4 regions of the Rahnella sp. CFA14(1/10) genome follow, and region 2 is predicted to be linked to each of the others. Evidence: predicted binding sites of a transcription regulator. Region 2 holds the regulator's gene; each other region holds the start of a gene.
What was found. Region 2 encodes CRP, which controls carbon source genes, mostly activating them, when cyclic AMP is high. Its sites were predicted from a motif close to ATGTGANNNNNNTCACAT; they were not measured.
Positions count from the first base shown of each region.

Region 1: idnD (L-idonate 5-dehydrogenase) is a predicted target of CRP. The motif match lies at 2,130-2,147, and genes of this name have one in related genera.
Region 3: rhaS (rhamnose ABC transporter substrate-binding protein) is a predicted target of CRP. The motif match lies at 1,739-1,756, and genes of this name have one in related genera.
Region 4: rbsD (D-ribose pyranase) is a predicted target of CRP. The motif match lies at 1,738-1,755, and genes of this name have one in related genera.

Region 1 is NZ_SEWS01000006.1:243,151-246,668, reverse strand. Features, by position in the region: partial or broken gene EVX52_RS14085 (isochorismatase family protein) at 1-224, opposite strand, end outside; gene EVX52_RS14080 (DJ-1/PfpI family protein) at 353-949, opposite strand; gene idnD (L-idonate 5-dehydrogenase) at 1,037-2,068, opposite strand; gene EVX52_RS14070 (benzoate/H(+) symporter BenE family transporter) at 2,191-3,393, opposite strand.
Region 2 is NZ_SEWS01000006.1:14,352-17,869, reverse strand. Features, by position in the region: gene EVX52_RS13090 (YccS/YhfK family putative transporter) at 1-789, opposite strand, end outside; gene crp (cAMP-activated global transcriptional regulator CRP) at 851-1,483, opposite strand; gene EVX52_RS13080 (OsmC family protein) at 1,846-2,253, shown strand; gene EVX52_RS13075 (phosphoribulokinase) at 2,257-3,126, opposite strand; gene EVX52_RS13070 (YheU family protein) at 3,278-3,518, opposite strand, start outside.
Region 3 is NZ_SEWS01000003.1:468,872-472,389, forward strand. Features, by position in the region: gene EVX52_RS08795 (sugar ABC transporter ATP-binding protein) at 1-535, opposite strand, end outside; gene rhaS (rhamnose ABC transporter substrate-binding protein) at 604-1,596, opposite strand; gene rhaS (HTH-type transcriptional activator RhaS) at 1,988-2,806, shown strand; gene aldA (aldehyde dehydrogenase) at 2,994-3,518, shown strand, end outside.
Region 4 is NZ_SEWS01000006.1:351,841-355,358, forward strand. Features, by position in the region: gene kup (low affinity potassium transporter Kup) at 1-1,622, shown strand, start outside; gene rbsD (D-ribose pyranase) at 1,837-2,256, shown strand; gene rbsA (ribose ABC transporter ATP-binding protein RbsA) at 2,264-3,518, shown strand, end outside.

The DNA.
Region 1 (3,518 bases), 230 kb from region 2:
CGGTGTGTGAGAAAAGTCATTGGTGTGACCAGACCGGAGGCCAGCGAAAAGTCGCCATCAGGGTTGACGTGAAATACATCGATAACCGGTACATTGCGGGTCTGACAGCCATCGATCAGGCCGTTGAGGGCTTCGCTGAAAGCCGGTAAATCATCCTGTTGCCAGAAGTCTTTTTGTTCAAATGAACGCTGAACGTCGATATTTAACAGGGCGCTTTGGGTCATTTACGGACTCCATCTGGTGAGTGTGAAATCAGTGTGCGCCTGAATTGGAAAGGGAAGAATGCCAAAAACGGACAGGATACTGACCGGGGCGGACGACCTGCGCCATCTGCCCCGGTTCAACTTTTTGATCAACGCTTCTGGCCGGCGCGCCAGTGGTGATAATCGATGTGATCAGCCTGGAAATTGGTGGTTTCAGCATCGCCGGTCAGGCGGTATGCCAGCTGGAAGGCGAAGTCAAACGCCAGCCCTAATCCTTTTCCGCTGAGCAAGTTACCGTCTTCCACAAAGGACTCATTGACGTAAACGCCGTCTTTCACGTCCTGGTATAAATCGCCGGAACAGACGTAACGACGGCCTTTCAGCAGACCGTTCCCGCCCAGCACACGCGCGGCAGCGGAGCACAGCGGGCAGATCAGTTTACCGGCGTCGTCGTGACGTCGGACAAATTCCACCACCGCTTTACTGGCCGCCAGCGCCACTGAGCCTTCCGGTCCGCCGGGCATTACCACAGCATCGAATAAGCGGTCGCCCTGCGCGGACAGCAGTTCGTTGGCCTGCATCTGAATGCCGTGATACGTGCGCAGCGTCAGGCTTTCCTGGCAGGCCAGCGTGGTGACCTGAATCTCCAGCCGCTCAAGAATATCGAGCACAATCACCGCTTCGCCTTCTTCAAATCCGTTAGCCAGCAGCAGCGCGACCTGCTTTTTCGCCTTGTCCTTTACCATAATGCAAATGTCCTCTGAGGATAAAAATCAGAGGACATCATAAAATGAAACGGTGTTTTGATATTGTGACTGGTATTGCAGACCGGGCTAGAAGACCAGCTGCACTTTTGACGCTTTGGATTTATCCAGGGCGTATTCCAGCGCTTCCACCAGACTTTCCTGCGGGAATTCTGCTGACAGCAATGGCATCGGATCGACGGTTCTATTCGCCAGCCATTCGACGGCGGTATTGAATTCCTCTGTGAAACGGAAACTGCCGACCCAGTTAATTTCTTTGGCAATCAGCGACATCAGCGGGAATTCATTCACTACCGGCCCCATGCCAACCTGCACCAGGGTGCCGCGTGCGCGGGTCACTTCCAGACAACGGCGGATGGAAGACGGATGGCCGGAGGCATCGAAGGAGACATCGAAAAAGCCTTTCTCTGCCTGATATTCGCTGAAATCACCTTGTGCAGCGTCCAGTGCTTTATTTGCGCCAACTGCCAGTGCCAGCGTACGGCAACGTTCGCTCGGGTCGGTCACCACGATTTGCGCCGCGCCTTTGGCTTTTGCTGCCAGCACGATTAAGCAGCCAATCGGACCTACGCCGGAAACAAACACGGTTTTACCATGAATATCGCCCGCCTGGTTTACGGCATGAATGGCGACGGCCAGCGGTTCTGCGAACACCATCAGGCGGTCACTGACCTGATTGTCGTAAGGAATGCACTGGTCGCTGTCGACGATTTTATACTGCGTGAACGCGCCGTTGATGTGCGGGAAATACATCGCGCTGCCGAAAAATTTCATGGTGGTGCACTGGTTTTCGTCACCGGACAGACAATACTTGCAGGCTTTGCACGGCTTACTCGGGTTCAGCGCCACTTTCTGACCGGGCTGCAAACGCGGGTTATCCGATTTATCCACCACACCGACCACTTCATGGCCAAGTACCATCGCCTCGCGCACTCTGAAATCACCGACAGCGCCGTGTTCGTAATAATGCAGATCCGAACCGCAGATGCCGCCGCGGGTGATTTTCACCAGCGTGCCCTGGCCGGTATAGCTGAGGGTCTGGTGGATCACCGAGACGTCTTTTTTCCCGGTCACGACGCAGGATTGTGTGGCAATAGTCATGGGATTCTCGCTCTTTAAAGGGCCTGATTGCGCCCAGTAAAGAGGGTTTACCGGTCAGAAAATGTGATCGACGTCACCTTGTGCCGTGTTACGAAAACCTGTTACCCATAACTTGAACGGACTCAACTTTTCCCGGCGGATTTATCACGATTTCGCGCCGGCATGCTGAGGATCAGATGAGTTATCACACCGCCCGCCAGACCCCAGAATGCCGAACCGACACCCAGCAGCGTGACACCGGAAGCCGTGATCAGAAACGTAATGATTGCCGCGTCGCGCTGACGCTCGTTTTCCAGCGCGCGGTACAGGCTGCCTGCAATGGTGCCGAGCAACGCCAGCCCGGCGATGGTGTGGATCAGCGCCTGTGGCAGGGCGGTAAAGACCATGCCGATGGAGCCGCCAAACACGCCCGCAATCAGATAGAAAACGCCAGCCGAGACGGCCGCCATATAGCGTTTTTTAGGATCGGGATGAATGTCCTCGCCCATACAAATCGCGGCGGTAATGGCGGCGATACAGATGGTAAAACCGCCGAACGGCGCTAAAACTAACGCAGTCAGCGCCGTCCAGGAAATCAGGGGCGAAACAGGCAGATGATAGCCGTGCGCTTTCAGTGTGGCGATGCCCGGCGCATTCTGTGAGGCCATGGTCACCACAAAAAACGGAATGCCGATGCCGATAATTGAGGAAAGCGTGAAATGCGGCATCACAAACGCCGGTGCGGCGAAGGTCAGCGTCTGGCCGTGCAGCGCAATATCACCCTGTAATCCGGCGACGATCAGCCCGGCGGCCAGTGCGAGCACCACCGCATAGCGCGGCAGGGCGCGCTTTGCCAGCAGATACACCAGACACATGGTGCCTGCAAGGGCGAAATTGCTTTGCAGTGAGGTAAAGGCGTCCAGCCCGAAGCGCAGCAGAATGCCGCCGAGCATCGCCGCTGACAGCGCCTGCGGGATGTAATGCATCAGTCGGGCGAATAAGCCGGTCACGCCGCACAGCAGGATCAGCCCGGTGGCAAAGACAAATACGCCAATGGCTTCGTTAAGTGAGGTGCCGGGCAGGCTGGTGACCAGCAGCGCCGCGCCGGGTGTCGACCAGGCCGTCACCACCGGTGTGCGGTAATACAGTGATAGCCCGATGCTGGTGACCCCCATGCCCAGACCCAGCATACTCAGCCAGCCGCCAATTTGTCCCGCGCTGGCCCCTGCCGCTTCCGCTGCCTGAAAGATAATCGCTGCGGAGCTGGTATAACCGACTAAAACCGCAACAAATCCGGCGATTACCGCCGAAAATGTCAAATCCTGCGGACTGAAACGCGAGGCCATAGGTGAAATTCCTTCTGGTTACCGCTTGCTGGCGGTATGCTGTTGTGCGTTATAGCGTACATCGGATGCGCTCAAAATATCATTGTGCGTTATAGCGCACAACCATGATCGCTAAAAATGATTGC
Region 2 (3,518 bases):
GCTTTCCTCAACCAGTTTCTGTACTTCCTCCGGCTGATGCAGGCTGACGGTAATGTGCTCCTGCAAATCGAGAGCAACCTGAAAAAGCTGAAACAGTCGCTTATGGTGATGATGATGTCCGTGTTGTGGCAGCATGTGTAATTGCTGATAAAGCAGGGCAATCAGGTCGATAACCTGCTGCTGACGGGTAAGTAATGGCGGCAACGCCGTCTCGGGATCGGTATGTTGCGTCAGCAGACTGTACTTGGCCTCGAAATAATCCGCGAGTTGCAGATAAAGCTGGCTGAGCGTTTCGCGCATAGGCTGTTCTTGCGAAATACGAAACCACACCCAGTTAAACACCCCGTACCAGGCTGTGCCTGCTGCGAACAGCACCGGTGCCTGCCACATCGGGCGCACGCCGACCATACTCAGTGTGAAAATAGTGGCTACCAGCGCGCCGGGTAACAGGCGCGCATGTAACGGGCTGATTTCACCGGTAACGCCGAGCAATAACGCCAGCGATAGCATGATCAGCGGCAGCGGAACGTGCCAGTTTTCCAGCATCAGTTGCAGCAGAATGCTGCTCACGGCAAACAGTGAACCGCCGACGATCAGACGTTTGAAAAAGCGTTTGTGCGGGGTATCCAGACCGGCGATGTTACAGCAGGCCGGGCAGAGGGAAAACAGCAGACCCATTTGCAAGTTGCCAAACAGCCAGCAAATGCCAACAGGCAGGCACAACACCAGCGTCTGGCGCAGCGCGTAATTCACTTCAGGATGGTAAAACAGTTTTCGCCATAACGTCATGGGTAAAGCTTAGCCCATAAAAAAGGCGCGACAGTATTCTGCCGCGCCAATTTTCGAGGGATTAACGTGTGCCGTAAACGACAATCGTTTTCCCGTGTGCGGAGATCAGGCTCTGATCTTCCAGCATTTTGAGGATTCGTCCGACTGTTTCACGTGAACAACCGACGATTTGGCCAATTTCCTGACGGGTAATCTTGATTTGCATCCCGTCCGGATGGGTCATTGCATCAGGCTGTTTAGCCAGGTTGAGCAACGTTTGAGCGATACGACCGGTTACGTCGAGGAAGGCAAGGTTGCCGACTTTCTCTGACGTCACTTGCAGACGGTTGGCCATCTGCGCGGAGAGACGCATCAGAATATCCGGGTTAACCTGAATCAGCTGGCGGAACTTTTTATACGAAATTTCAGCCACTTCACAGGCAGTTTTAGCACGTACCCAGGCACTACGTTCCTGACCTTCTTCGAAGAGTCCCAGCTCACCGATGAAGTCACCTTGGTTAAGGTAGGACAGTATCATTTCCTTGCCTTCTTCATCTTTAATCAGGACAGCAACTGACCCTTTCACGATGTAGTAAAGCGTTTCGGCTTTTTCACCCTGGTGAATCAGCGTACTTTTAGAAGGATACTTATGTATATGACAGTGAGACAGGAACCATTCAAGAGTCGGGTCTGTTTGTGGCTTGCCGAGAACCATTAGCTATTATCCTCTGTTGTTATCGCTGCCCAAAATCACAGGGCTCAGAGTTCCCTGTATGGCACTTCAAATCCAAAGCGCCCTTTCAGCATATAACTCCCCAGAAATGCTGCAAGCGGATGTCGGAGTGCAACAGCCTGTTTATTGCTGTTAACACCGTGGGTTCTGTTCTTAAACCGCAAAAACCGTCACCGCAATTTACTGGAAAGTATGTTTCGGCTTTGTTTGTAGCACAGGTTTGAGATGCTGTCTTCTGTTGTCTCGCTTCAGCATGATGGCGATCGGGTTACGTTGCCAGATTTTGGTCTAAAGGGTACTCTGAGAGCAGATTTCTAAAAGTTTATTCACCGGGAGAATAGTTCATGCACGCACGTGTCAAATGGGTTGAAGGGCTGACCTTTTTAGGTGAGTCAGCGTCGGGTCATCAGATTTCAATGGATGGTAACGCGGGCGATAAAGCCCCAAGCCCGATGGAAATGTTACTGATGTCCGCAGGCGGCTGCAGTGCAATTGACGTGGTATCTATTTTACAGAAAGGCCGTAATGACGTGCGTGATTGTGAAGTGAAGCTGACTTCACAACGCCGCGAAGAAGCGCCGCGTCTGTTCACGCATATCAATCTGCATTTTATCGTCACCGGTAAGGATCTGACCGATAAGATTGTTGAACGTGCGGTCAGCCTTTCTGCCGAAAAATACTGTTCAGTGTCTCTGATGTTGGGTAAAGCGGCCACCATCACCCACAGCTTTGAAGTGATTGCAGCGGAATAAAGTTTACTCGATTTTCTTACCTTCCATCAGGCGCTGCACCAGTGGCGCCATGATCAGCTCCATTGCCAGCCCCATTTTCCCACCTGGTACCACCAGCGTTTTGATGTGCGAGATAAATGACCCCTGCAACATTGCCAGCAGATAGGGGAAATCGATGTCGTCCAGTCCCTGGAAATGGATCACCACAAAGCTTTCATCCAGTGACGGAATGGCTTTTGCTGCGAACGGGTTTGAGGTGTCGATAGTCGGCACACGCTGGAAGTTGATGTGGGTGCGGGAAAACTGCGGCGTAATGTAGCTGATATAATCATCCATCGAACGCACGACGGAATCCATCACTGCTTCACGTGAATGGCCACGCTCCCCGGTATCGCGCACCAGTTTCTGGATCCACTCCAGGTTAACGATAGGCACAACGCCGACCAGCAAATCGACCTGGGCGGCGACATCAATTTTGTCTGTCACTACACCGCCGTGCAGGCCTTCATAGAATAAGATATCCGTTGGTTCCGGCAACGCCTGCCATGGCGTAAACGTGCCCGGCACCTGATTATAGGGAACCGCTTCGTCATAAGTATGCAAATACTTACGTGAACGGCCGGTGCCGGTTTTGCCATATTCGATAAAGCTTTTTTCCAGCAAACCAAAGTCATTGGCTTCCGGCCCGAAATAACTGATGTGGCGCCCGAGATCGCGTGCCTTACGGATCGCCGCATCCATTTCAGGACGGGTGAAATGGTGAAAACTGTCGCCTTCCAGCTCCGCAGCGCGTAAGCCAAGCTGTTGAAATATTTTACGAAACGCCACGCTGGTGGTCGTGGTGCCTGCACCGCTCGAACCGGTAACGGCAATAACAGGATGTTTGGCTGACATAAATGCTTTTCTCCAGAAAGGGGATACAGGCTGGCGTGACGCGGTCTTTTCTGTGGTTGAAAATGTAGTGCCGTGCTGCGCATAATTAAGCCTATTGTTACCATATTTATTCGCGAAGTGACAGGTTGTCACAACCTGCTTTCGAGCGGCTCTACCCGTCCTGCGGCACTTCTTCCTGCCCGGCGCGGAACTGACCGCGTGGCATAATATTCAGCGTTTCATGCAACTCTGACCATACCAGCACAATATCACCGCTTTTCAGCTGACGTTTCACGTCATCGACTTTTTGTTCCAGCGATCTTTCCTGCTCGCCGTAATCGGTGCCTTCGCGCAATACGAAGGATTCCACCACGCTGGTGAGCAGTTCAGGATCCAGTTCCTGCCAGGGAATA
Region 3 (3,518 bases), on a different contig from region 2:
GAGAAAGGGCGGCGGTGGGTTCGTCGAGAATCACCACCTGGGCATCAAACGACAGTGCGCGGGCGATCGCCACCATGTGGCGTTGCGCGATACTCAGTTCTTTGAGGATAGCGTGAGGGTCAATATTCACTTCAAGTCGCGTCAGGATATCGCGCGCCTGCTGATGCATCGCCTGCCAGTTCAGACGCTTGAAAATGCCGTGATAAAGATAGTGGCCGACAAAGATATTCTCGGTGACAGAAAGTTCGTCAAACAGTACGGTTTCCTGATGGATAGCGGTGATGCCAACTTTGTGGGCGGATTCGGGATTCGGCAGTTTTATCGGAATAGCTTTATAGTGCAACTCCCCTTCCTCCGGCTGATAAATGCCGGTCATGACTTTCACCAGCGTTGATTTTCCCGCGCCGTTTTCGCCAATCAGGGCGGTTACTTTACCCGGATACAAATCCACGTGAACGTTATTTAACGCCCTGACACCCGGAAAGACTTTGCTGATGCCCTGCAATGACAACAGCGGTGTCGCTGAATCACTCATGTTGTTTCCCCAGTCTGACTAAGTACAACAAAACGGCTGACCGGTAATCCGGCCAGCCGCGTTCAGGATCAGAAGATTTTAGAGAATTTATCGATATTACTGGCGTCGTAGACAAAGGGTTCAGCCATAGCACCGCTGCCGTCTGCATCAAGTTTCACTTTACCTAAACGGCCCATGCTGGCTTCCGTCTTAGTGGCGGTGCCTTTCACCAAATCATCAGCCAGATAGGTGGCGGCGTAACCCAGATCTATCGGGTTCCAGATGGCAAAACTTTTCGTTGCACCGGATTTCACTGCGCCTGCCATTTCAGACGGCAGCCCGAGTCCTGTTACGTAAACCTTACCGATTTTGCCCTGATCTTTGACCGCCTGCGCCGCTGCCACGATACCCACGGATGAAGGGGAAATAATCACTTTCAGATCCGGATAGGATTTCAACAGACCAATGGTTTCGCGGTAGCTTTTATCTGACAAATCATCACCATAAGCGACGGTCACCAGATTCACCGAAGGGTATTTCGGCAGCACTTTTTTCATTTCCGCAATCCACAGATTCTGGTTGGTGGAGGTAGGGGTTGCGCTCAGGATCGCGACATCACCTTTCTCCACATTCAGCGCTTTCAGCGCGTCGGCAGCCAGTTTGACGTTGGTTTCACCAATCAATGCATTGTTGGAGGGATTGAGATGGATCTGGCGGCCATCTTTGGCGACACCGGAATCCCAGGACACCACTTTAATGCCGCGCTGCATGGCTTTTTTCAGCACCGGCACCAGTGCATCGGGGTCATTGGCCGAGACGGCGATGGCGTCGACGCCCTGCGCAATCAGGCCATTTAGCACTTCGATTTGCGCTTCGGCGGTGGTCGTTGTCGGGCCGGTATAGATTACTTTTACATCACCCAGTTCTTTGGCAGCCTGCTGAGCGCCGACGTTTGCTGCTTCAAAAAAACCGTTGCCCAGCGACTTTGCCACCAGTGCAATTTTCACTTCTGCCGATGCCGCGCCTGCCAGCAGAATACTGCCCGCCATCAGGGTGAGGCTCAGTACGTGTTTTAATTTCATTGTTTGTACTCCGCATAAAGTTTAACGACTAAAAAATTGCCGACGCGCCAGGCGCATGATCACGACTCTAGGAGGTTGCTGACAGGCTCACCTTTCCGCGAGTGCCAGTTCAGCGCGAACTATGGCAAAGATGCAAAGGTTTAAGCGAACAACCTCACAATTTGATAACAATCTTGTTTCGGTCATGCCAAACGGTCAGAAAAACACACATTACCGGTCTTAGAAAACCGCACTGAAATTGGGCATAAAGCTACGCAGGGTGCCGGATTGCAAAGGATTTAATAAGGAAGGGAATGTTTTGTTCAAAAGCGGCTGGCGGATCACAGTTTCAACCCGATGGACACTCCGGCGCCGACTAAGATATTACGATAATGTTAATAAGGAGTCGGAAATGACCGTGTTACGCAGTAGTGAGTATTTTCTCTCAGGAGATTTCCCGGTCGCTATTGAACCCCGTTATCCGCAGGAAACCTTTCCTGAACATCATCATCAGGATTTCAATGAAATTGTGCTGGTTGAGCATGGCACCGGCACGCACGTTTTTAATGATCAGCCGCTGATCCTGAGTTCGGGCAGTGTGTGTTTTGTACGCCACTGCGACCATCATCTCTATGAAGATACCGACCACCTGCATCTGACCAACGTGCTGTATCGCAGCCCGAATGCGTTTCGTTTTCTCAACGGCGTCGGTGATTTACTGCCGCAGGAAGTGGACGGGGTCTATCCTGCGCACTGGCGCATCAGTCCGAATCAGATAATCCAGGCTAAAATGCTGATTGATTTGCTGGCGCGATCCCCTGCTATGCAATCTCCGCAATCGCAGGCGCAGCAGGAATTATATTTTATGCAGCTGTTATTGTTACTGCGCAAAGGCAGCCGTGAGGTGGGTTATCGCGGGCAGGGCGGTGATCTGAACAATCTGCTGGACTGGTTGAATGAGCATTACAACGAGGACGTCGACTGGCCTGAACTGGCTGCGCGGTTCTCAATGTCGCTGCGCACCTTGCATCGCCAGATGAAACAGCAAACCGGCTGCACACCGCTCAATTACCTCAACCGCCTGCGTCTGCTCAATGCGCGTAACATGCTGCGTTTCAGCGACAGCCCGATAACCGAGATTGCGCACAACTGCGGTTTCTGTGATAGCAATTATTTCTCCACATTGTTTAAACGCGAATTTGGTTATGCCCCCCGAAGTGTGCGCCAGTAGCCCCGTAATTTGCAAAAATGTTATGTCAGTCAGTCCGACCATGACATTTTTGCCATTTCTCAAAATTAAATGGCAACCACGGAAAGGTAATGACTCCCCGGATAGAACAGGCTGTTAAAACTTCACAAAAAAGAGCTTTTTTATTAACAATTCGTTCATCACCTCTATCCGTATTTGGAGACGCTACATGAGCACAGTTCAGAAACGTATGTACATCAACGGCGAGTTCGTCGAAAACACGGGCGGTAAATGGATTGACGTTGTGAATCCGGCGACAGAACACGTGATTTCGCAGATCCCCGAAGGGTCGGCTGAAGATGCTAAAAAAGCCATTGATGCGGCCGAAGCGGCGCAACCGGGCTGGGAAGCCTTGCCTGCAGTAGAACGCGGCGTGTGGCTGCATAAAATCGCCGACGGTATCCGTGAGCGCGAAGCCGAACTGACTGAAACCATTATTGCGGAGGGCGGTAAAACCTACGGCCTGGCGCAAACCGAAGTGCTGTTCACCGCCGATTATCTTGACTACATGGCGGAATGGGCCCGTCGCTATGAAGGGGAAATCATTCAGAGCGACCGGCCAAATGAAAACATCTTTGTGTTCCGCAAAGCCATCGGCGTGACCACCGGTATTTTGCCGTGGAACTTCCCGTTCTTCCTGATCGCCCGTAAAGCAGCACCGGCGCTGATCACGGGTAACACCATCGTGATCAAA
Region 4 (3,518 bases), 340 kb from region 2:
TTCTGACGCTGATGTCTCTGGCAGGCAGAAACACGTCGGCGCGAACCACTGCCGTTCTGGTCATTCTCGGCCTGATCGGGGGAAGCTTCTTCTATGGTGAAGTGGTGATCACTCCGGCTATTTCAGTACTTTCCGCAATGGAAGGTCTGGAAATCGCAGCCCCTTCGCTCGATCCTTATATCGTTCCTCTTTCTATTACTGTTCTGACGCTGCTTTTCATTATTCAGAAGCATGGTACCGGCATCGTGGGCAAACTGTTTGCACCGGTAATGTTGCTGTGGTTCCTGACGCTGGCGGTGCTTGGCGTCAACAGTATTATGCAGAATCCTGAAGTGCTGCGCGCCATGAACCCTATGTGGGCAGTTAACTTCTTTATCGAGCATAAGTCGTTCTCCTTCCTGGCGCTCGGTGCAGTGGTTCTGTCGATTACCGGTGTTGAAGCGTTATATGCCGATATGGGCCACTTCGGGAAATTCCCTATCCGTCTGGCCTGGTTCACCGTGGTACTGCCTTCTCTGGTGCTGAACTATTTCGGTCAGGGCGCATTATTGCTGAAAAAACCGGAATCGATTAAGAACCCGTTCTTCCTGCTGGCGCCTGACTGGGCATTAATCCCGTTACTGATTCTGGCAACACTCGCGACCATTATCGCCTCCCAGGCAGTTATTTCGGGCGTGTTTTCCCTGACCCGCCAGGCTGTACGTTTGGGCTATTTACCGCCAATGCGCATTATCCATACGTCAGAAATGGAAGCAGGCCAGATTTACATTCCGGCTATCAACTGGCTGCTTTATTTTGCGGTGGTTATTGTTATCGCCAGCTTCGAGCATTCGAGCAATCTGGCGGCGGCTTATGGTATTGCCGTGACCGGTACGATGGTGCTGACCAGCATACTTTCCTGTACGGTTGCGCTTAAAAACTGGCACTGGAAACCCTTCCTGGTCGGACTTTTACTGATCGGTCTGCTGTTTATGGATATCCCGCTGTTCGCGGCGAATGCCACCAAACTGTTCTCCGGTGGCTGGTTGCCACTGACGCTGGGTTTGTGCATGTTCATCGTGATGACCACCTGGAAGAGCGAACGCTTCCGCCTTATGCGCCGTATGAACGAGCATGGGAATTCCCTGGAGGCGATGATCGCCTCTCTGGAAAAATCTCCGCCGGTGCGTGTTCCGGGAACGGCTGTGTATATGTCTCGCGCCATCAACGTCATTCCGTTTGCATTGCTGCACAACCTCAAACACAACAAAGTATTGCATGAGCGCGTGGTTCTGCTGACGCTGCGCACGGAAGATGCGCCTTATGTGCATAATGTCCGGCGTGTCACCATCGAGCAGCTGTCACCGACGTTCTGGCGTGTAGTAGCCAGTTACGGGTTTAAAGAAACGCCGAACGTGGAAGAAGTATTCCATCGCTGTGGTCTGGAAGGATTACCGTGCCGGATGATGGAAACGTCATTCTTCATGTCGCATGAATCGCTGATCCTGACCAAGCGCCCGTGGTATCTGTACTTCCGTGGGAAACTCTTTATGGCGCTCAGCCGCAATGCCCTGCGTGCGCCCGATCAGTTTGAAATTCCGCCTAACCGGGTGATCGAACTCGGCACGCAGGTGGAAATCTGATCCCCATTTCTGCCGCTCAAAGGGTACCTTCGGGTACCCTGTTTTATTTCTGCTCCTGCCTTTCTTAAACGATAACTCAAATTTCCACGTTGTTTCCGAATCAGTCAGCGAAACGTTTCGACGCTGATCACAATTCCATCACTAGCTCGTTGCCATGTCCGCTAATCTTTATAAACTCTTCAATGAGCGAAACGTTTCGCTGTAGGAGTTCACAATGAAGAAGTCACCGCTGTTAAATGCCGAAATCTCACATGTTATTGCCCGGTTAGGCCACACCGATCAGCTGGTTATTGGCGATGCCGGTCTTCCGGTGCCAGCAGCTTGCCAACGCATCGATCTGGCATTAACCCAGGGAGTCCCCACCTTTTTACAAGTCTTAGAGGTAGTGACACACGAGATGCAGGTTGAGCGGGCTATCCTCGCCGAGGAAATCCAGACTAAAAATCCTCAACTCCATGAAGCGTTGCTCGCCCAATTGACACAACTCGAACAACACCAGGGAAACACCATTGCTTTGGATTACGTCAGCCATGAGGCATTCAAAGCGCAAAGCGAAAAAAGTCGGGCTGTGATCCGCAGCGGGGAATGTTCGCCTTATGCGAACATTATTCTGTGTGCCGGCGTAACCTTCTGAGGCTTTTATGCAACCTTTGCTGCAACTGACAGGCATTGATAAAGCCTTTCCCGGCGTGAAAGCCCTTTCCGGCGCGGCGCTCAGCGTCTATCCGGGACGAGTGATGGCGTTGGTGGGGGAAAACGGCGCGGGCAAGTCCACCATGATGAAAGTGCTGACCGGCATCTATCAAAAAGATGCCGGCTCAGTACGTTTTCTGGGTAAGGAAGCGACGTTCAACGGTCCGAAAGCATCGCAGGAAGCCGGGATCGGGATTATCCATCAGGAATTAAATCTGATCCCTCAACTGACTATTGCTGAAAACATCTTCCTTGGCCGTGAGTTTGTAAACGGTTTTGGCCGTATCAACTGGAAGAAGATGTATGCCGAAGCCGATAAACTGCTGGCGCGCCTGAATCTGCGTTACAAAAGTGACCGGCTGGTGGGGGATTTATCCATCGGCGACCAGCAAATGGTCGAAATAGCTAAGGTGCTTAGCTTTGAATCCAAAGTCATCATCATGGATGAGCCGACCGATGCCCTGACCGATACTGAAACCGCTTCTTTATTTAGCGTTATACGCGAACTGAAAGCTGCCGGCTGTGGCGTGGTGTATATCTCACACCGCATGAAAGAAATCTTCGAAATCTGCGACGACGTGACGGTATTTCGTGACGGGCAGTTCATTGCAGAGCGTCCGGTCAGCGAACTGGAAGAAGACACGTTGATTGAAATGATGGTGGGTCGCCGTCTGGAGGAACAATACCCGCGTATTAATCATGAACGCGGTGCGCTGCGCCTGCAGGTGCGTGATATCAGCGGACCGGGAGTGAACAACATCAGCTTTGATCTGTACAGCGGCGAAATCCTGGGGGTTTCCGGTTTGATGGGTGCCGGCCGTACCGAACTGATGAAAATTCTCTACGGCGCGCTACCGCGTAAAAGTGGTTATGTGGCGCTAGATGGCCGCGAAGTGGTGACTCACTCTCCGCAAGACGGGTTGGCAAACGGTATTGTTTACATTTCTGAAGACCGTAAGCGCGATGGTTTGGTGCTCGGTATGTCTGTGAAAGAAAACATGTCACTGACCGCGTTGCGCTATTTCAGTCACACCGGCGGGCGCCTTAAGCATGCCGACGAACAGCAGGCTGTCGGCGATTTCATCCGCCTTTTCAATATCAAAACACCGTCAATGATGCAGACCATCGGCCTGCTGTCCGGCGGTAATCAACAAAAAGTGGCGATTGCCCGTGGATTAATGACGCGGCCGAAAGTTCTGATCC